DNA from 3 places in the uncultured Methylobacterium sp. genome. Region 1 is predicted to be linked to each of the others. Evidence: predicted binding sites of a transcription regulator. Region 1 holds the regulator's gene; each other region holds the start of a gene.
The links. The regulator PhoB, encoded in region 1, activates phosphate uptake and scavenging genes when phosphate is short. The targets are predictions, from matches to a motif close to TGTCATNNANCTGTCAT.
Positions count from the first base shown of each region.

Region 2: the regulator PhoB is predicted to act here: its motif matches at 2,480-2,496, upstream of ACFE8Y_RS04645 (YdcH family protein).
Region 3: the regulator PhoB is predicted to act here: its motif matches at 3,582-3,598, upstream of ACFE8Y_RS13515 (ceramide glucosyltransferase).

Region 1 is NZ_CAXTBY010000023.1:27,611-34,787, reverse strand. Features, by position in the region: gene pstC (phosphate ABC transporter permease subunit PstC) at 1-677, shown strand, start outside; gene pstA (phosphate ABC transporter permease PstA) at 688-1,581, shown strand; gene pstB (phosphate ABC transporter ATP-binding protein PstB) at 1,611-2,426, shown strand; gene phoU (phosphate signaling complex protein PhoU) at 2,456-3,169, shown strand; gene phoB (phosphate regulon transcriptional regulator PhoB) at 3,353-4,054, shown strand; gene ACFE8Y_RS07905 (protein-disulfide reductase DsbD family protein) at 4,051-6,213, opposite strand; gene ACFE8Y_RS07900 (aminopeptidase P family protein) at 6,322-7,177, opposite strand, start outside.
Region 2 is NZ_CAXTBY010000011.1:98-7,274, forward strand. Features, by position in the region: gene ACFE8Y_RS04640 (AMP-binding protein) at 85-2,025, opposite strand; gene ACFE8Y_RS04645 (YdcH family protein) at 2,287-2,466, opposite strand; gene ACFE8Y_RS04650 (YdcH family protein) at 2,626-2,844, shown strand; gene purE (5-(carboxyamino)imidazole ribonucleotide mutase) at 2,952-3,449, shown strand; gene ACFE8Y_RS04660 (5-(carboxyamino)imidazole ribonucleotide synthase) at 3,446-4,546, shown strand; gene ACFE8Y_RS04665 (tetratricopeptide repeat protein) at 4,901-5,773, shown strand; gene ACFE8Y_RS04670 (NAD-dependent epimerase/dehydratase family protein) at 5,829-6,809, opposite strand; gene gmd (GDP-mannose 4,6-dehydratase) at 6,823-7,177, opposite strand, start outside.
Region 3 is NZ_CAXTBY010000061.1:15,672-22,848, forward strand. Features, by position in the region: gene ACFE8Y_RS13495 (efflux RND transporter periplasmic adaptor subunit) at 1-1,046, opposite strand, end outside; gene ACFE8Y_RS13500 (TetR/AcrR family transcriptional regulator) at 1,134-1,697, shown strand; gene ACFE8Y_RS13505 (histone deacetylase) at 1,694-2,599, opposite strand; gene ACFE8Y_RS13510 (NAD(P)/FAD-dependent oxidoreductase) at 2,596-3,543, opposite strand; gene ACFE8Y_RS13515 (ceramide glucosyltransferase) at 3,688-4,854, shown strand; gene ACFE8Y_RS13520 (type 1 glutamine amidotransferase) at 4,914-5,630, shown strand; gene ACFE8Y_RS13525 (transposase) at 6,080-6,454, shown strand; gene ACFE8Y_RS13530 (IS5 family transposase) at 6,718-7,177, shown strand, end outside.

The sequences.
Region 1 (7,177 bases):
TGCCGATCTCGCTCGGCATCGCGGTCTACCTGACGCAGCTCTGCCCCGGCTGGGCGCGCAAGCCCGTCGGCATGACGATCGAGCTGCTCGCCGCCGTGCCGAGCATCATCTACGGGATGTGGGGCCTGTTCATCTTCGCACCGCTCTTCGCGCGCTTCGTCCAGATCCCGGTGTCGAACCTCGTCGAGGGCCTGCCGATCGTCGGCACGCTGTTCTACGCCCGCGTACCCTCGGGCGTCGGTGTGCTGACGGCCGGCATCATCCTGGCGATCATGATCGTGCCGTTCGTGGCCTCGATCGCGCGCGACATGCTCGACCAGATTCCGACGATCCTGCGCGAGAGCGCCTACGGCATCGGCTGCACCACCTGGGAGGTGGTCCGCCACGTGCTGGTGCCGCAGGCCTCGGTCTCGATCATCGGCGCGATCATGCTGGGGCTCGGCCGCGCGCTCGGCGAGACCATGGCGGTGACCTTCGTGGTCGGCAACGCCAACCGGCTCTCGGCCTCGGTGTTCGACCCCGGCTCGACCATCGCCTCGCGGATCGCCAACGAGTTCAACGAGGCCGACGGCATGCAGCTGAACGCGCTGATGGCGCTCGGCTGCATCCTGTTCGCGATCACCTTCGTCGTCCTCATCGTCGCCCGCTTCCTGACGCGCCGCGTCAAGGTCGCCTGAGGTTCCCGCCATGGACGCCACCAACCCCCTCGTCACCCGAGCCTCGGAGCTGCGGCCGACGCGCATCCGTTCGAGCCGCCGCGTCTCCGACCGCCTGCTGCGCGTCTTCTGCCTCGTTGCGACCGTGCTCGGTGCCGTGGTGTTGGGCTCGATCCTCTTGATGCTGATCGTCGAGGGCGTGCGCGGCTTCTCCCTGACGCTGTTCACGGAAGCCACGCCGGGGCCGGGCTCCGAGGGCGGCGGCATCGCAAACGCGATCCTCGGCAGCCTCGTGCTCACCGGCATCGGCATCCTCGTCGCGACGCCCGTCGGGCTGATGGCCGGCACGTATCTCGCCGAGTACGGCCGCGGCTCGAAGCTTGCCGAGGTGATCCGCTTCCTCAACGACATCCTGCTCTCGGCGCCCTCGATCCTGATCGGCCTGTTCGTCTACACCCTGATGGTGCGGCCGATGGGGACCTATTCCGGCTGGGCCGGCGGCGTGGCGCTGGCGATCATCGCGACGCCGGTCATCGTGCGCACCACCGAGGACATGATGCGCCTCGTCCCCGGCACGCTGCGCGAGGCCGGCGCGGCGCTGGGCGCACCGCCCTCCAAGGTGATCCGCAGCGTGACGTGGCGGGCGGCGTCCGCGGGCATCGTCACCGGCATCATCCTGGCGCTCGCCCGCATCGCGGGCGAGACCGCACCGCTGCTGTTCACCGCGCTCAACAACAACTCCTGGTTCGGCGCGAACCTGATGGGCGGCGTCGCGAACCTCCCGGTGATGATCTACCAGTTCGCGCTCTCGCCCTATCCGAACTGGCAAGCCCTCGCCTGGGCCGGCGCGCTGCTCATCACCATGACCATCCTGGCGCTCTCGATCGTCGCCCGCTTCGTCATCAAGCCCCAGCGCGCGCGCTGAGCGCCGCCCAGCCTCCGAGGTCCACGACGATGAACGCCGCCGCCATCAGCCCTTCCCAGTTCGACGGCCGCGCAAAGGCGGACGAGCGCGCTCCCGTGCGCATCGCCGCCAAGGGCCTGAACTTCTACTACGGTGCGTTCCACAGCCTGAAGAACATCAACCTCGACTTCCACGACCGGCAGGTCACCGCCCTGATCGGCCCGTCGGGCTGCGGGAAGTCGACGCTGCTGCGCACCTTCAACCGGATCTACAGCCTCTACCCGGAGCAGCGCGCCGAAGGGCAGGTGCTGCTCGACGGGCAGAACGTCCTCGATACGAGCGTCGACCTCAACGAGCTGCGCGCGCGCATCGGCATGGTGTTCCAGAAGCCGACGCCGTTCCCGATGTCGATCTACGACAACGTCGCCTTCGGCCTGCGGCTCTACGAGAAGCTGCCGAAATCCGAGCTCGACGGGCGGGTGGAGCAGTCCCTGCGCAAGGCCGCGCTCTGGGACGAGGTGAAGGACAAGCTCAAGCAGTCGGGCATGGGCCTGTCCGGCGGACAGCAGCAGCGCCTGTGCATCGCCCGCACCGTGGCGCAGGGTCCGGAGGTGATCCTGTTCGACGAGCCGACCTCGGCGCTCGACCCGATCTCCACGGGGCGCATCGAGGAGCTGATCGAGCAGCTCCGCGCCGAGTTCACCATCGTCATCGTCACCCACAACATGCAGCAGGCGGCGCGGATCTCGCAGTTCACGGCGTTCATGTATCTCGGCGAGGTGATCGAGTTCGGGCCGACCAACCGCATCTTCATGAACCCGACCGTGCGCCAGACCCAGGACTACATCACCGGCCGCTTCGGCTGACGTTCCGGACCGATCGAGGACATATGCCCATGCCCGGCCACATCGTCAGCTCCTACGACACCGAACTGGAGGACCTGCGCCGCTCGATCTCCGAGATGGGGGGCGTCGCCGAGAAGATGATGACCGAGGCGACCGACGCCCTGGTCCGCCGCGACACCGCGCTCGCCCAGGCCGTGATCGCCGCCGACAAGCGCCTCGACATCCTTCAGCGCGAGATCGAGGAGCGCGCGGTGCTGCTCATCGCCAAGCGCCAGCCGCTGGCGATCGACCTGCGCGAGACCATCTCGGCGATCCGCGTCTCGGGCGACCTCGAGCGCATCGGCGATCTGGCCAAGAACGTCGCCAAGCGCGTGGTGGCGATCAGCGACCAGGCCCAGGCGCAGAAGATCGTGCTCGGCGTCCAGCACATGAGCGACCTCGTGCAGGAGCAGCTCAAGGACGTGCTCGACGCCTATGCCAGCCGCGACGTGACCGCGGCCCACGACGTCTGGGAGCGCGACGGCGAGATCGACGCCCTCTACAACTCCCTGTTCCGCGAGCTCCTGACCTACATGATGGAGGACCCGCGCAACATCTCGTTCTGCACCCACCTGCTGTTCTGCGCCAAGAACGTCGAGCGCATCGGCGACCACACCACCAACGTCGCCGAGACGATCCACTACCTCGCCACCGGCGAGACGCTGGCGGGCGACCGCCCGAAGGACGACGCCTCGAACTACGCGACGATCGCCCCGGCTGTCTGACCGGCCTCCGAGAAGGGCGTGGGTCCTCACACCCTTCGCGGGAGAGGGACAGGGTGAGGGACGAGAACTTCACGGAGAGGTCACGCCCCTCACCCCAACCCTCTCCCCCTGGGAGAGGAGGCAGGTCGGCGCCACTGGCTGCAAGACGTAGGAATCGGGCGGTCCGTCCCGGGGATGCCCTGCATGCGTACGCGGATTCTGATCGTCGAGGATGAGGAGGCGCTCACCACCCTCCTGCGCTACAACCTCGAGGCCGAGGGCTTCGAGGTGGAGGCCGCCGCGCACGGCGACGAGGCGGAACTGCGCCTGCAGGAGCAGGCACCGGACCTGATCCTGCTCGACTGGATGCTGCCGGGCCTCTCGGGGATCGAGCTGTGCCGCCGGGTGCGGGCGCGTCGCGAGACGGCGGCGATTCCCATCATCATGCTGACCGCGCGCGGAGAGGAGGGCGACCGCATCCGCGGCCTCGGCACCGGCGCCGACGACTACATCGTCAAGCCGTTCTCCGTGCCGGAATTGCTCGCCCGCGTGCGCGCATTGCTGCGACGGACGAAGCCCTCCCACGTGGCCAACCTCCTGGAGGCCGGCGACATCGCCCTCGACCGCGACAGCCACCGCCTGCGCCGGGCGGGAAGCGAGATCCACCTCGGGCCGACCGAATTCAAGCTGCTCGAATTCCTGATGCAGAGCCCCGGCCGCGTCTACTCTCGCGAGCAACTCCTCGACGGGGTGTGGGGCCACGACGTCTACATCGACGAGCGCACCGTCGACGTGCATGTCGGCCGCCTGCGCAAGGCGCTCAACCGACCCGGTGAGCCCGATCCGATCCGCACCGTGCGCGGTTCGGGCTACGCCTTCGACGAGACGTTCTCGCCCGACGATTAAGGGTGCCCGCCGGCCTCGCCCAGCGCGGCGCTGCGGCCCGCGGCCACCGCGTCGAGGGCGGCGAGAACCGACCCTTCGGTGAGGATCTGCGGCAGCACCGCGGGCTCGGCCGTCCCGGCGTAGAGCAGGTAGAGCGGCACGCCGCTGCGGCCTTGGCGCTCAAGAAACCGCGTGATTTCGGGGTTCTGGTTGGTCCAGTCCCCCTTCAGGTAGGCGACGCCCCGCGCGCGCATCGCCGCAGCGACCGCGGTCGTCGCGAGCGAAGTGCGCTCGTTGACCTGGCAGGTGATGCACCACGCCGCCGTCATGTTGACGAAGACCGGTCGACCCTCGGCGAGCAGCGCGTCGAGGCGCGCCTGCGTGAACGGCTCGACGCCCTCCGCCCGGGCCTGGGCGCCCGGCGCGATGCGGTCCCGGTCGAGGGTGAGGGCCAAGCCCGCGACGCCGATGACGGTCAGAACCGCGAGGCTGCGCGCGAACTGTGCCCGCAACGGCCGGGCGTCCCGGCCGATCTCCCACACCCAGGCGGCGAAACTCACCAGCACGAGGCCGATCAGGGCGGCGAGCAGCCCCTGCGGACCGACCTGCTGGGCCAGCACCCAGACGAGCCACGCGACGGTGGCGTAGACCGGAAAGGCCAGCGCCTGCTTCAGCACGTCCATCCAGGCGCCCGGACGGGGCAGCGCCCGGAGCGCGGCCGGCCACAGGGTGAGGGCGAGGAAGGGCAGGGCGAGGCCGAGGCCGAGGCCGGCGAAGACGAGGAGGCCGACTGCCGCCGGTTGCGTCAGCGCGAAGCCGATGGCCGAGCCCATGAACGGCGCCGTGCACGGCGTCGCCACCACGGTCGCGAGCACGCCGGTGAAGAACGAGCCCTCCAGCCCGCCGCGCCGGGTCAGCCCGTCGCCGATCCCGGCCAAGCGTCCGCCGAACTGGACCAGCCCCGACAGGCTGAGGCCCAGGGCGAACAGCCCGTAGGCGAGGCCGGCCACGACGACGGGCGACTGGAGCTGGAAGCCCCAGCCGATGACGGCGCCGCTGCGCTTCAGGGTGATCAGGAGTCCGGCGAGCGCCAAGAAGGCCGCGAGCACGCCGGCCGTGTAGGCGAGGCCGTGCAGGCGAACGCGCGCGGCAGGCTCGCCCGAATGCCTGACGAGGCTCAGCACCTTGATCGACAGAACCGGGAAGACGCAGGGCATCAGGTTCAGGATCAAGCCGCCGAGCAGGGCGAGGCCGGCGGCGGCCCAGAGGGTCAGCGTCTCCGATCGCGTCCCGGCGTCAGTCCGCACGACCGGAGGCGCGACGGCCGGAAGGCCGCCAGCCGTGGGCGGTGTCTCGTCGCCGATGGCGAAGGCCTGCCGCACGGGGCCGCCGCCGGTCTCCTCCTCGATGGCGAGCACGCCGGGCAGGCTCTCGGGCGCGGGATCGGCTGGCGTGGCACGAGTCAGCGTCAGGTGCAGGCCGGCCGCATCGACGGTGAAGGGCTGCGCCGCCGCATTGTCGATCGCTGTCTCGGAATAGGGGAAGTAGGCCGCCGACCGGATCCTGTCGGCGCTGAGGCCGGGGGCATCGAGGGTGAGGACGAGGTGATCACCCTCGCTCGCGAGCCGCGCCGGCCAGGGCGAGACCTGAGGCAGGGCGGCGCGCGCCCGCGCGAACAGGGCCGCGGTCTCGGGGTTCGATGCTCCCGGCTCGCGCGTCGCCGGCAGCGTGAGGCTGAGGTCGGCCGAGCCGGGGATGCACTCGGTCTCGCAGACGAGGTAGGTCAGGTGCCCCGCGAGCGTCACCGGCTCGGCCGGGTCGAGGCTCGGCGGCGGGCTCACCCGCACGAGCAGGATGGCCTCGTCCTCGTAGCCGAAGTTCATCAGGGTCGCGATCGGGATGCGGTGCGGCGCCGGCCACTGGATCGCGGCCGCCGAGAAGCCGGCGGGCAGCGTCCAGACAATCTCCGGCGGCAGGCCGGAATCGCCGGGATTGCGCCAGTAGACGTGCCAGCGCGGCTTGATCGCCATGCGGATGGCGACCGTGAACGGTGCGGCGCCGGTGACTGAAGCGGGCTCGGCGACGAGGCTCGCCCGCACGAGGCCGGCCGGCGGCTTGAAGCCCTGCGCGACCGCCGGCAGGACGAAGAGCGACAGGAGCAGGGCGAGGAGGCGGATCATGCGAGCCCTTCGCGCGACCGGTGACGGCGGTTTCGCACGCGCCGTCATAGGCGCGAACGGTAGGGCGGCAAAATCGCAGGGCCGCGTCCTGGTGCCGCCGCGTCCGAGTCAGCCCGCCGGGCGCAGCGGCGCTGTAGCCTGCTCCAGCCACGCCCCCGTCTCCGGATCGAGTTCCACCGACAATGCGCCCCGCACGCGCGCGTGGTAGGCGTCGATCCACGCGGCCTCGTCCGGGCTCAGCATCTCCGGCACGATGAGGCGGCGGTCGTAGGGGGCGAGCGTCAGGGTCTCGAAGCCGAGCATCGGCCGCTCGGCTCCCGCCACGTCGCGGGTCTCGACCAGCACGAGGTTCTCCGTGCGGATGCCGTAGGCGCCGGCCCGGTAGTAGCCCGGCTCGTTCGAGAGGATCATGCCCGGTTCGAGCGGGACGGTGCCGGTCTTGGCGATGCGCTGCGGCCCCTCGTGCACCGAGAGGAAGGCGCCGACGCCGTGGCCTGTGCCGTGGTCGAAGTCGAGGCCGGCCTCCCACAGCGGCAGGCGCGCGAGCGTGTCGATCTGCGCGCCCGTCGTGCCCTTGGGGAAGACGGCCCGCGCGATCGCGACGTGGCCCCTCAGCACGCGGGTGAAGCGGTCTCGCATCTCGGCCGTCGGTGCGCCGACGGCGACCGTGCGGGTGATGTCGGTGGTGCCGTCGGGGTACTGCGCGCCGGAATCGATCAGGAACAGCTCGCCGGGCGCGACGTGCCGGTCGCTCGCCCGCGTCACCCGGTAATGCACGATCGCGCCGTTCGGGCCCGAACCGGAGATCGTCGGGAACGACACATCGCGCAGGTCGCCGCCCTCACTGCGAAACGCCTCGAGCGCCTCGACGGCGCCGATCTCGGTCAAATCCCCGCCCGCCGCGGCCCGGTCGAGCCAGGCGAGGAAGCGCACCACGCTGGCGCCGTCGCGGGCGTGCGCCGCC
Region 2 (7,177 bases), on a different contig from region 1:
TGAGATGGTCGTGGCCGCACCGGTTTTGCGACCGATCGGCTGAAGGCCGACCGACGCCGACCCGCGGGCCTCCAGGTCCAGAGCTCAGCTTACCCCGATACCGCGGGCCTTCAGGCTCTCACCGATCTCGTCAAGCACGCCCGCGTCGTCGATCGTCGCCGGCATCGTCCAGGGCTCGTGGTCGGCGATGCGCTTCATCGTGGCGCGCAGGATTTTGCCCGAGCGCGTCTTCGGGAGCCGCGCGACGGTGAGCGCGAGCTTGAAGGCGGCCACCGGGCCGATCTCGTCGCGCACCTTGGCCACGAGTTCCCGCTCGATCTCGGCCGGGTCGCGCAGGACCTGCGCCTTGAGCACGACGAAGCCGCAGGGCGCCTCGCCCTTGAGCGCGTCGCGGATGCCGATGACCGCGCATTCGGCCACATCCGGGTGGGCGGCCAGCACCGCCTCCATGCCGCCGGTGGAGAGCCGGTGGCCGGCGACGTTGATGATGTCGTCGGTCCGGCCGAGCACCGTGACGTAGCCGTCGGCGTCGCGGATGCCGGCGTCCGAGGTGTCGTACCAGCCCGGATACGCGGCGAGGTAGCTCGCGCGCATGCGTTCGTCCGAGCCCCAGAGCGTCGGCAGGCAGCCCGGCGGCAGCGGCAGGCGGATCGCGAGGGTGCCCATCGTGCCCGCGGTGACCGGCCTGCCGCCCTCGTCGAGCACCTGCACGTCGTAGCCCGGCATCGGCACGCAGGCGCTGCCGCGCTTGACCGGGAGCAGCCCCAAGCCCACCGGGTTGCCTGCGATCGCCCAGCCGGTCTCGGTCTGCCACCAGTGGTCGATCACCGGCCGGCCGAGCACCCGCTCCGCCCAGGCGACCGAATCCGGGTCCGCCCGCTCGCCGGCGAGGAACAGGGTGCGGAAGCGCGCGAGGTCGTGGCCCGCGACGCACGCGCCCGTCGGGTCCTCCTTCTTGATCGCCCGGAGCGCGGTCGGCGCCGTGAACAGGCAGACGGCGCCGGTCTCGGCGACCACCCGCCAGAGCGCGCCGGGGTCCGGCGTGCCGACCGGCTTGCCCTCGTAGAGCACCGTGGTGCAGCCGTGCAGCAGCGGCGCGTAGACGATGTAGGAGTGCCCCACCACCCAGCCGATGTCGGAGGCGCAGAAGTAGGTCTCGCCCGGCGCCACGCCGTAGAGGTTGGTCATCGACCACGCCAGCGCGACGAGGTAGCCGCCGGTGTCGCGCACCACGCCCTTGGGCTTCCCCGTCGTGCCGGACGTGTAGAGGATGTAGAGCGGGTCGGTCGCGGCCACCGGCACGCACTCGACTGTTGCGCCCGCCGCCGCCGCGACCGCCCCGGCCCAGTCATGGTCGCGACCCGCGACGAGTCTCGCCGGGCCTTGCGGGCGCTGGAGGATCAGGCAGGCGTCGGGCTTGTGCTTTGAGGCCGCGATCGCCGCGTCGAGCAGGGGCTTGTAGGCGACCACCCGGTTCGGCTCGATGCCGCAGGAGGCGGCGAGCACCACCTTCGGCGCCGCATCCTCGATCCGCACGGCGAGTTCGTTGGCGGCGAACCCGCCGAACACCACCGAGTGGACGGCCCCGAGCCGGGTGCAGGCCAGCATCCCGAACAGGGCCTCGGGCACCATCGGCATGTAGAGTATCACCCGGTCGCCGCGCCCGACGCCGAGGCCGGCGAGCACGGCGGCAAGCGCCGTCACCGCGCCGAGCAACTCGGCGTAGCTGATACTGCGCTTGGTGCCCGTCACCGGCGAATCGTAGCGGATCGCGACCTGATCGGCCCGGCCGCCCGCGACGTGCCGGTCGACGGCGTTCCAGCACGCGTTCAGCGACGCGTCGGGGAACCATCGGCCGTAGACGCCGGCCCCCGCATCGAAGGCGCAGGTCGGCGCCCGCGTCCAGTCGACTGCCCGAGCAGCGTCCAGCCAGAACGCCTCGGGGTCGCGGGCCGCCGCCGCCTGGGCCTCGGCGTAGCGTCCGGGCGGAGGCTGGTCTGTGGATGGCAGGTCTGCGGATGGCATGGCGGCTCCTCGCTGGGGGCGGCCTCTATTACGGGCCGGCTCGATCGGACGAGCCTGGAGCATTTCCAAGCGAGGGGGTTGCCGGCTCGCGTAAAGACAATGCGACCACGCAAGGCACAGAGGGCATTTTTCGTGATCCGGGGATCATGGAAAATGCTCTGGCAGAACCGATGCACGCGCGCCGCGGGCGCGGCCCGACAAAAAACCGCGCCGCCGGTCACGGCGCGGCACATCGCGGTGTCGTTCGGAGCGGGGATGCGCTCAGTGCACCGTGTCGGCGGCCTGGAGGCGGCTGATCTCGTCCTTCAGGAGAAGCTTTCGTCGCTTCAACTCCGCGATGTGAAGGTCATCCTCCGCGGGCCGGAGGATCGCCTCGTGGATCTCGCGTTCGAGGGCTTCGTGCTTCCGGGCCAGTTGGCTGAGGTGCGTCTGCAGCGACATGAGTCGTGTCTCCTGTCATCGTTCCGACGCGGTGAGACTCGCACAAGATCGGCCGGCTGTCGAAGTCCTTTTCCGTGGGCATGACGTACGAAAGCTTGCCGCTCGGGCCGGGCTGACGCATGCTCCGGGGCAGGCAGGCGTGCGGTCTCGAAGGCGGCGATGACGGTTGAGTTGGTCCCGGATGCGCAATCCGAGCTGGACGTGGAACTGGCGCGGCTGAGGCAGGAGCACCGCGACCTCGACAGCGCCATCGACGCCCTGGAGCGCAACGTGGCGGGCGACCAGTTGCAGATCCAGCGCCTCAAGAAGCGCAAGCTGACGCTGCGCGACCGCATCTCCCATGTCGAGGATCAGATCACCCCCGACATCATCGCCTGATGGCGGTGGATGCCCTCGCGCGGCGCCTTGCCGGCATCCGTGCACCCCTGTAAGCGGCCGCATCGGGCCTCGCGCCACCCATTGCGAAGGAAGCGGGTTTGACGACGATGGTGCCGGCGCCTCCGGTCGCGATCATCATGGGCAGCCAGTCCGACTGGGCGACCATGCGGCACGCCGCCGAGACCCTCGACGCCCTCGCGCTCGCCTACGACGCGCGCATCGTCTCGGCCCACCGCACCCCGGACCGGCTCGTGGCCTTCGCCAAGGGCGCGCGGGCCGCGGGCTTCAAGGTGGTGATCGCCGGTGCGGGAGGCGCCGCGCACCTGCCCGGCATGGCCGCGTCGATGACGAGCCTGCCGGTGTTCGGCGTGCCCGTTCAGTCCAAGGCGCTGTCGGGGCAGGACAGCCTGCTCTCGATCGTGCAGATGCCGGCGGGCATCCCCGTCGGCACGCTGGCCATCGGCCCGGCCGGGGCGGTCAACGCCGCGCTGCTCGCCGCCGCCGTTCTGGCGCTCTCCGACAAGGCGCTCGCCGAACGCCTCGATGCGTGGCGCGCGGCCCAGACCGCATCCGTGGCCGAACGGCCGGAGACCACGCCCCCGTGACATCCAAGACTATCGGGCCCGGCAGCACCCTCGGCATCGTGGGCGGCGGCCAGCTCGGGCGCATGATCGCGCTGGCGGCGGCCGGTTACGGGCTCAAGGTCCACGTCTACTGCCCCGACGCCGACAGCCCGGCCTTCGACGTGGCGGCGCTCGCGACCTGCGCGGCCTACGACGACGCCGAGGCGCTCACCCGCTTCGCGCGGTCGGTCGACGTGGTCACCTACGAGTTCGAGAACATCCCGCGCGGGACCGCCGACCTGCTGGCGCGCCACGCGCCGCTCCACCCGAGCGCCGCGGCGCTCGCCACGACGCAGGACCGCCTCGCGGAGAAGGACTTCGTCAACCGGCTCGGCATTCCGACGGCGCCGTTCCGGGCGGTCGACACGCCCGACGACCTCGCCCGGGCCCTCGACGCCATCGGCCGCCCGGCGGTGCTCAAGACCCGCCGCTTCGGCTACGACGGCAAGGGCCAGCGCATCATCCGCACCGAGGCCGACTCGGACCGCAACGCGCTCTTCGCGGAGTTCGGGGGCGCCCCGCTGATCCTCGAAGGCTTCGTGGGCTTCGAGCGCGAGGTGTCCGTGGTCGCCGCGCGCGCCGCGGATGGCGGCTTTGCCGCCTACGACCTCTGCGAGAACGAGCATCGCGACCACATCCTCGCGGCAACCCGCGTTCCCGCGCCGGGCCTCAGCTCCGAGACGGCGCGGGCGGCGCTCGCCATGGCGCAGCGCATCGCCGACGCCCTCGACTACGTCGGCGTCCTGGCCGTCGAGATGTTCCTCGTGCGCGCGCCCGACGGGTCCGAGGGGCTCGTGGTCAACGAGATCGCGCCGCGGGTGCACAATTCCGGCCACTGGACCATCGAGGGCGCGCGGACCTCGCAGTTCGCCCAGCACGTCCGCGCGATCTGCGGCTGGCCCCTCGGGGATGCGTCCCGCACCGGCGGGATGCGGGTGGAGATGCGGAACCTCATCGGCGGCGAGGCCGAAGCCTGGAGCACCCTGCTCGCCGAGCCCGGCGCGCACCTCCACCTCTACGGCAAGGGCGAGGCCCGGCCCGGCCGCAAGATGGGCCACGTCACCCGGCTGATCGGCTGACGCGATCCGACATCCGGGTCCCGGAAGACACACCCGTCACTCGTCGCGCGGGCGAAACCGGCGATTTTCGCGGTCGGGTCGGCCGGGCCATACGATCGCCACATCCACCCGCTTCCACGGGTTCGTGGCCTGTTGGTGCGTCTCACGACACATCCCTGGCCCGGTCGCGTCCTGCTGGTGTCGAGGCCGTCGGCAGGCGTTCTGAGAGGCGCTCTTAAGAGGGCGTTCACCGCGATGGACGAACGTGCCGGTGTCCTCGGGCGACCGGGCCGAACGGTCCCTGACCCGGGCCGATTCGGAGCGAGGACACAGTATCGGACGCGCGGGACGGACCGTGCCGAGGGGAATGGGACGATGACGTCACAGAGCGTGCGGTTCCCGAGAGCGGCCTTCCTGGGCCTTGCCGCCGTTGCGAGCGTGGCGCTCGCCGGCTGCGAGACCGTGGGCAGCGCCGCCGGAGCGCGGCAGTACGCCGTGCTGGAGGCCGACACCACCGGCGCGACCAACGTCAACATCGCCTCGCTGACCGAGGTGGTGCAGCGCAACCCGAACGATGCGGCCGCCTACAACACCCGCGGCGCCGCCTTCGCCCGCGCGGGCCAGTTCGGCGATGCGATCAGCGACTTCACCAAGGCGGTGCAGATCGATCCGAACTCCGGCTCCGCCTACAACAACCGGGCGCTCGCCTACCGTCAGACCGGACGCAACGACGCGGCGCTGCAGGACTTCACCAAGGCGATCGAGGCGGACCCGAATTACGGCCCCGCCTACATCGGCCGCGCCAATGTGCTGCGGGCCGGCGGCGATGTCGATCGTGCGCTCGCCGACCTCAACGTCGCCATCCGCCTGATGCCGGAATCGGCGGAAGCCTACCACGCCCGCGGCCTCGTCCGGCAGAAGCAGGGCCAGGAGGCCCAGGCCATCGCCGACTTCGACGCGGCGATCGACCGCAACCCCTTCGTCAGCGCGCCCTACGCCGCCCGCGGACAGAGCCTGATCGCCACCAGCCAGTACGACAAGGCGATCGAGGACTACAACGCGGCGCTCAACGTCAACAACAAGGACGCGACGAGCTGGGCCTACCGCGGCCTCGCCTACGAGAAGTCGAACCGGCGCAAGGACGCGATGGAGAACTACCAGCGCGCCTCGACCATCGACCCGAACAACCCGATCGCCCGGCAGGGGCTCAGCCGCGTGCAGGGCGGCGTCGGTGCGCTGTTCAACTGAGGCCGGACGGACCCGTAAGCGTCGTCGGAGCGCGTGACACGCCGAGGCCGCCGGTTCAGGCGGTCGGACCGGTCCGGTACGAGACCTGCGCCCGCGCCTCGTCGAGGATCTCGGCCAGGGCGGCGTGCCAATCCTGCGTCGGTTCCCAGGCCATCGCAGCCTTGAGGCGCGACGCGTCACCGGCCGCGATCGCGATCTCCGACGGCCGCATCCGGTCCTGCGCGACGCGCACCTCGAACGGCACCCGTGACAGGCCGGTCAGGTCCGACAGGATGCTGCCGATGCTGCGTGGAAGGCCGGAACAGACGTTGAACACCGAGCCGCTCGGGATGCCATCGACGTTGTCGAGCAGATCGACGTAGGCGCGTACGACGTCGCCGATCGGCAGGAAATCCCGCCGTGCGTCGAGGTTTCCGACCTCCAGCATGGGTGGCGCCAGCCCGGCTTCGATCCGGGCGATCTGGCCCGCGAACGACGGAACGACGAAGCGCTCGTCCTGTCCGGGACCGATGTGGTTGAACAGCCGCAGGATCACGAGCCGCACGCCCGCCTTCGGCAGCACGTCGAGGAGGATCTGCTCGCCGAACCACTTCGAGCGCGCGTAGTTCCCGAGCGGCATCGGCTCGACGTCCTCGCCGACCGCGCCGCCCGTCAGGAACGCGCGCCCGTACACCTCCCCGGAACTCGCGAAGACGAGGTTCGAGCCCGCCGCGAAACGCGCCACGGCGTCGGCGAGGTTCAGGAGCCCGACGACGTTGGCGCGCCACAGCTCCGTCGGCGCATCGGCCGATTGCTGCACGGATGCCATCCCTGCGAGGTGCAGCACGTCGGTCGGCCGATACTCGGCGACGCAGGCTGACACCGCGGCCGCGTCGAGCAGGTCGATCTGTCGGAACGCCGCACCCTCGGGCGGCCCGTCGAAGCGGCCGCGGCCGATACCCACGATCCTGTCGGAAGGGCCCGCACCTGACGCCAGCGCGGCCAGGATGTGCCGCCCGACGAAGCCGGCCGCTCCGGTGACGAGGATACGCCTCACGCCGCCTCGCGGCTCAGGAGTGCGCGCCGAGGCGCTTGAGATCGGCCTCGACCATCTCCTGGATCATCGTTTCCAGGGAGATCCCGGCCTTCCAGCCGAACGCGGCCTCCGCCTTGGCCGGGTTGCCGAGCAGCACCTCGACCTCGGCCGGGCGGAACAGCTTCTCGTCGATGATCAGGTGGTCGGACGAGGCCAGCCCGACGTGTCGGAAGGCGATCTCGCACATGTCGCGCACCGTGGTGGTCCGCCCGGTTGCGATCACGAAGTCGTCCGGGCTCTCCTGCTGGAGCATCATCCACATGGCGCGGACGTAGTCCTTGGCGTGGCCCCAGTCGCGCTTGGCGTCGATGTTGCCGAGCCGTAGCTCC
Region 3 (7,177 bases), on a different contig from region 1:
ATGCCGGCGACGACGATCTCCTCGCCCGGCACGACGCCGGCGCTGAGCGCGATGTTGTCGGGGCCGTACCGGTCGATCGTCACCGCGCGGGGCGCGACCGTGCCGTTTCCGGGATCGCGCACCCACACGGCGGGCCTGCTCTGCCAGCGATAGAGCGCCGACCAGGGCAGCACCACCGCCACGTGCGGCCGGAACCGTCCGCGGCCGATCACGACAGCGCCGAGCGTCATCGCGGCCGGCGCGTCCTGCAACCCGACCTTGACCCGCACCGTGCCGGAGGCGGGATCGACGCTCGGCGCGATCTCGCGCACGAAACCCACGGCCGCGACCCGCGGGTCGCCCTGGAGGGTGACATCGACGGTCCTGGATTCCGGCGGGGCGGCCAGCAGCGCCTCGTAGACGTTGAACACGGCGTCACGCGCGCCGTCCTGCGCCAGCGTGAGGACCGACTGGCCCGACTGCACCACTTGGCCCGTTTCGAGCGACCGGCTCAGCACGATTCCGGCGACGCCCGACTTGAGCTCGGTGTAGGAGAGCTGTTCCTGCGCGGTCCCCAGCGCGGCCTTGGCCGACTCCACCGCGGCCTGGGTGGTGCGCAGCGTCTGCTCGGCGTTGTCGTAGGAGGGCCGCGTGGTGTAGCCGCTCGCCATCAGCGAGTCCTGGCGCTTGAAGGCGAGCTTGGCCTGGGTCGAGAGGGCTTCGGCCGAGGTGAGCGCGGCCTGCGCGTTGGCGAGGTTCGCCCGCTGCTCCCGCGGATCGAGCCGGGCCAGGACCTGATCGGCCGCGACGTGGTCGCCGACCTCGAACAGGCGCGTCGCGACCTTGCCGGCGGTGCGGAACGAGACGTTGGTCTGCGCCTGCGCCTGGATGTCGCCGGTGAACACCACGTCGGCCGCGATCGTGCTGCGCGACGCGAGCACCGTGCGCACCAGCGTCTCGGCTCGCGGCGCTGCGTCGTCGGCGCGGGCCGATCCCACGGCGATCAGCGCAAGGGCCAGGGCGACGGACGATCGCGTGAAGATTCCGGCTGCTAAGTATCCAGGCATCGCGTCCGCGCCCTCGTCCGACCCACCGTGTTGCTGCTATAAGCCTCAAATTACCGACCGTCCAGACGGTTGCTGAGAGGATCGGACATGGCGGAGCCGCGCAGCCGGCGCCGGGATCGGGCGGAGGTGATCCTCGATGCGGCGGAAACCCTGTTGCGGCGTTCCGGCAGCCGGACGCTCACCATCGACGCGGTCGCCCTTGAGGCGGGCCTGAGCAAGGGCGGAGTGCTGCACCACTACGCGTCCAAGGACGCGCTGGTGACGGCGCTGGCCGCGCGCAAGGTCGCGCGGATGCGGGCCGGCATCGCCGAGATGCTGGCGGCGCGGCCGCAAGGTCCCGCGGCGCTGCCGCTCGCGCTGATCGCCCACGCCCGGCAGGTCTATGCCGAGGAGTGCGGATTCCCCGATGCGCTCCTCATCGCGTCCGCCGAGAACGCCGAGGCCGTGGCGGCGTTCTCCGGCTTCCTCGCCGAGCACCTGACGGCGATGTCCGCGGTCGAGGGCGGTCCCGGGAAGGGCGCGGCCCTCACCTTCGCGGTCCTCGGCCTGATGCTGAGCCGCTCGCTCGACTTCCACCGCCTCGATGGCGCCGACCTGAACCGCCTGTTCGATGCGCTGGAAGCGCAGGCGCGGGCGCTGCCCGGCGATTAGCCCGGCGCGCTCGCCGCCAGCGCCTGGAAGACCAGGGCGTGGCGGGCGGCGAGCGCCGCGACGTCGTGACTGTAGCCGCCGCCGATCACCGCCACGAGGGGGATGCCGCGGGCGCGCGCCTGGCCCACGACGAAGCGGTCCCGGGCGTAGAGGCCCGCGTCGGTGAGCGACAGCCGGCCGAGGCGGTCGTCGCGGTGCGGATCGACGCCCGCGTTGTAGAACACGAGGTCCGGCGCGAGTGCGTCGAGCAGCGCCGGCAGGCGCGCTTCGAGCACCGCGAGGTAGGCGGCGTCGTCGAGGCCGTCGGGCAGGCCGACGTCGAGGTCGCCCGGGATCTTGGCGGTGGGGTAGTTGTTCTCGCAGTGGACCGAGAGGGTGAACAGGTCCGGCGACGATCCGAGGCAGTCGGCCGTGCCGTCGCCCTGGTGCACGTCGAGGTCGACGACCAGGGCGCGGGCGATCGCGCCCTCGGCCTGAAGCGCACGGGCAGCGACGGCCACGTCGTTGAACACGCAGAAGCCCGCGCCCTGCGCGCGCCGCGCGTGATGGCTGCCGCCGGCCGCGCTTCCGGCAAGGCCGTGGGCCAGCGCGAGCCGCGCGGCGAGCAGCGTGCCGCCGACCGAGGCCCGCGCGCGGGCCACGACGCTCGCGTCCACCGGCAGGCCGATCGCCCGTTCGATCGCCCGCGGCACCGCGTGCGCGAGCACGGCCTCGACGTAAGCCGGGTCGTGGGCGAGGCTCAGGAGTTCGACTGATGCCGGCTCCGGCGTCACGAAGCCCCGCGGCGCCAGCCCGCGCGCGGCCAGCACCTCGGCGAGCCGCCCGTACTTGCGCATCGGGAAGCGGTGGCCCGCCGGCAAGCTCGCCTCGTAGGCCGGGTGGAACACCGTCGGCGGGGTCACCGCGCGCCCGTCAGATCCGCGGCGATGCGCTGGGCCAGCGCCTGGCCGCTGTCGAAGGCCGCCTCGATCCGCGGGCCGAGGCACCAGTCGCCGGCCGCACCCAGGCGCTGGGCCGGGTCGTACACGCAGTCCTGCCCGAGCGCGGTCTCGACCATGGCGTAGCGCCAGCGATGGACCGTGGCGTCGATGGGGTGGAGCGGATGCCCGAGGACCGTCGCGAGGGCGGCGAGCAGCGCCGCCTGCACCGCCTCGCGCGGGTCCTCGAGATGCGCGCGCGACCACGCGGGGGCAGCGTGGGCGACGAGGCGGTGTCCGGCGGCGCGCCCCGGCTTCGAGGCCTCGCGCACCACGAGCGCGATCGGCCCCGCGTCCGGTTTGAGGAGATCGTGCGGGAGACCCGGATCGGCGTCGAGGGTCAGCATCAGCGACCAGCACGGCGCGTAGGTCGCCCGCTCGATGCCCGGCAGGACGAGCCCGCTCGCATCCAGGAGCGCTGCCACCTGCGGCGCCGGGAACGTCACCGCGACCGCGTCGAAGTCCGGGGCGGTGGTCCCGGCGGCGTCCGTCACCGTCCAGCGGGCGCCGACGCGACGGACGCCGGTGATCGTCGTGCCGGATGAGACCGGAACCCCGTCGAGGAGGTCGCGCACCGGTGCGGTCATGGTCGGGACGCCGACGAAGCGGGCCTCCGCGCCCCACGGGGCCGCGACCCCCGCCGCAACCCAGGCGTCGCACCGGGCGCGAAACGCGTCGCCCCTGGCGCGAAAATACTGCGCGCCGTGATCGAAGCGGAGATCGGCCTCGGTGCGACGGTTCGCCATGCGGCCGCCCGGTCCGCGGCCCTTGTCGAAGACGTGGACCGCGAAGCCGGCCTCGACGAGCCGCCGGGCCGCCGCGGCTCCCGCCATGCCGGCCCCCAGGACCGCGACCGCGCCTTCGCCCAATGCTCCCGCCTCCGCCGCCGAGGATGCCGCCTGCGCACTGTCATACGGCTGAAATGCCGGCGCTGTTAGGGGCAGGCGGCCGGCGCGGCCGCACGCCGCGGAACCTGCCGGGCCCCGAGAGGCGACGCGCATGAGCCTCCCCCCGTGACGCCGAGCCTGGACGGCCCAGCGATCGCCCTCGCGCTCTGCGCGCTCCTGACCCTCGTCAACCTCGCGAGCGCGGTCCTCGCCGGCCGCGGCATCGGCCGGCCGGCCGGGGCGTCGTCCTTCTCGGCGGGCGCCCCCGTCTCCCTCGTCCGGCCGGTCTGCGGCCTGGAGACGTTCAGCGAGGAGACGCTGGCGCGCGGGTTCCGCCTCGATTACCCGGCCTACGAGATCGTGTTCTGCGTGGCCGACGGGGCCGATCCCGTGGTGCCCCTCGTCCGCCGGCTGATGGCGGCGCACCCCGATGTCCCGGCGCGCATCCTCGTCGGCGACGAGCGCATCAGCGACAACCCGAAGCTCAACAACTGCGTGCGCGGCTGGGAGGCGGCGCGGCACGACTGGATCGTCATCGCCGATTCCAACGTGCTGATGCCGCCCGACTACCTCCAGCGGATGCAGGCGGCGTGGCGCGCCGACACGGGCCTCGTCTGCTCGACGCCGGTGGGCGCCCGGCCGGACGGGCTCTGGGCCGAGGTGGAATGCGCCTTCCTCAACACCCTCCAGGCCCGCTGGCAATATGCCGGTGCGGCGCTCGGTCTGGGCTTCGCGCAGGGCAAGAGCATGCTCTGGCACCGGCCGTTCCTGGAGGCGCGCGGCGGCATCCGGGCGCTCGCCGCCGAGATCGCGGAGGACGCGGCCGCGACCAAGCTCGTCCGGGCGGCGGGGCGCCACGTGCACCTCGTGGCCGCGCCGTTCGAGCAGCCGCTGGGGCGCCGCGGCCCGGCCGAGGTGGTGGCGCGGCAGCTCCGCTGGGCGCGCCTGCGCCGGGTGACGTTCCCGCTGTTCTTCGCCCCCGAGATCGTCAGCGGCACCCTGCTGCCGTTCGTCCTGGCCGGGGCCTACGCGGGCAGCGCGCGCGCGACGGCCGGCCTCCTCGCCATGGCCGGCCTCGTCTACGCTGCGGAGTACCGCTTGGCCGTCCGGGCCGGGTGGCACCGCTCGCCCCGGCTCCTGGCCGCCTTCCTGCTGCGCGACGCCCTGATCCCGCTCGTCTGGTCCGCCGCCTGGCTGCGCCGGGCCACCGTCTGGCGCGGCAACGCCATGGACATCCGCCCGAAATCCGCGCCCGGGACGAGGCGGCCGGCACCATGGGCACGGATAGCCTGAGACGCGCCTCCCGCGACGATCGCGGGTTGCGGATTGTCGGCATCGGCGCGATGGCTCGCTTGCCCACCGTCGACCGGACCCAGCCATTGCGCATCGCGATCCTCGAAGCCGGCAGCCCGCCCGCACGCCTCGGCGACCGCTTCTCCACCTACGGCGCGATGACCGCCCGTCTGCTCGGGTCCGAGCACGCCTGCACGGTGTTCGACGCGCGCGCGGGGCACCTGCCCGATCGTGCGGAGGCCTTCGAGGCCTGCGCGATCACCGGATCGGCCGCGGGCGTGAACGATTCCCTCCCCTGGATCGCAACCCTCGTCGGCTTCCTGCGGGCGCTTCCCACTGACACGAAGTGCGTCGGCCTGTGCTTCGGCCATCAGATCATGGCGGAGGCCTTCGGCGGCCGGGTCGAGAACGTCGGCTGGGGCCTCGGCCTGCACACCTACGACGTGGTCGCGCGGGCGCCCTACACCGACGACGTGGCGCGCATCGTGGTTCCCGTGACGCACCAGGATCAGGTGGTCGAGCGCCCGCCCGGCGCCCGGGTGCTGGCCGGAAGCCGCTTCACCCCGAACGGCGTCCTGGCCTACGCGGACCGCGCCGCCCTCTCCTGCCAGTGCCATCCGGAGTTCGAACCGGACTTCTTCCGCGCGCTGACCGAGGGACATCGGGCGGGCAAGGACGATCCGGATCTCGCGCGTGCGGCGATGGCCTCGCTCGCCGCATCCGACGATCGTGCCCGCGTCGGCGCCTGGATCAGGCGGTTCCTGGCCGAGGCGTGACGGGCGTGGTGTGGTAGAGGAAATCGAACCCCCACGCCTTGCGGCTGGCGATTCCGAGGTTGCCGATCATGCCGCAAGACCGCACGCCCACCGGCGAGCGGCGCAAGCCGAGCCTGGGCGTCTTCGGCCCGCTCACCGTCGACCAGGCCCGCAGGTTTGCCCAGGAGCACCTCGCCGCCGTCCGGGGCGGCGCCGAATGGACGGTGAGGCCGGGTGCATCGCTAGGAAAGCGGGCAACCCCGGCGGCGGCATCGTGCGCACAGGTTGCCCGCCACATCGACCCGCAGCGGCCCGGCCACCGCTCTGCGCGCCCCGATCGGCATCGTCCGTATCTGCCAGGATCGCCACGCAGCGCCGATAATAGACCTTAGCAGGCTGCTGAAGAATTCGGTGGCGGCTTGGCTTTGGCGATGGTTCACCCTGCCGGAGGCGTGGGCGGGGTTTGAACGATGCACGGGCGTGAGGCTGCGGCGGCCAACCTGTTCAGCGACGTGCGGCTGGAGGATCGGGTGCCGGCCGATCATCCCCCGCAGCCGATCCGGGCCCTGGCCGACGAGGTTCTGGCCGGGCTGAGCGCGCGCTTCGAGGGCCTGTACGCGCGGCTGGGTCGGCCCTCGATCCTGCCGGAGATGATGCTTCGAGCCACGCTCCCGCAGGCGTTCTTCTCGGTGCGCTCCGAGCGGATGCTGATGGAGCCGATCGACTGTAACCTGCTGGTCCGCTGGTTCGTCGGGTTGGAGATCGACGTCGCGGTCTGGCACCCGACGGTGTTCACGCACACCCTCGTGCGCTTCCCGAAGCCGCTGGCTCAGATCGCAGCCTGAGGCAGGGGAGAGCTTCCGCCTAGCTCGTCACCGGACGACCCGGCCGGCGCCAGGACGGACAAGCCCAAACCAGACGGACAAGCCCAAAACGGCGAGAAACCTCTCCACCAGCGCCAAACAGAAACTTCTTCAGCAGCCTGCTGGAGCGCTCTCCGCCGAAGTGGACGCTAGTTCGGCGGAAGAGAGCGCATTAAAACAAAGACTGAGAGGCTGTTTGACCTCGATCCGCCCTCGCGCGTTAGCCCTCTGAGGAGGATCGGGCGATGTGGACGGCTTCAGATCGGGAGACCTACAAGGCCGATGGCCGGCGCTACCCGAGCGACCTGACGGATGAGGAGTGGGCGCTGATTGCGCCGCTGGTGTCGGGCTACGACCCTCTGACGGCGGACCTGCGCGAGATGGTCAACGCCTGCCTGTATCTGGAGAAAACGGGCTGCCCGTGGCGCTATCTGCCGACCGACTTCGGCCCCCGCCCGACGGTGCGCACGTGGCACGACCGCTTCCGCGCGGACGGGCTGTGGTCGGAGATGGCAGCCCTGCTGACGCGGGCGGTGCGGCAGAAGCGCGGGCGCCGAGCCGAACCGTCCACGGGCATCCTCGACTCGCAGAGCGTGGCGTGCGGGCCCCAGGCCGGGCCGCGCGGCACGGATGGCAACAAGAAGGTCCGGGGTATCAAGCGCCACGTGCTGACCTGCTCGCTCGGCTTCGTGCTCGCCAGCCTCG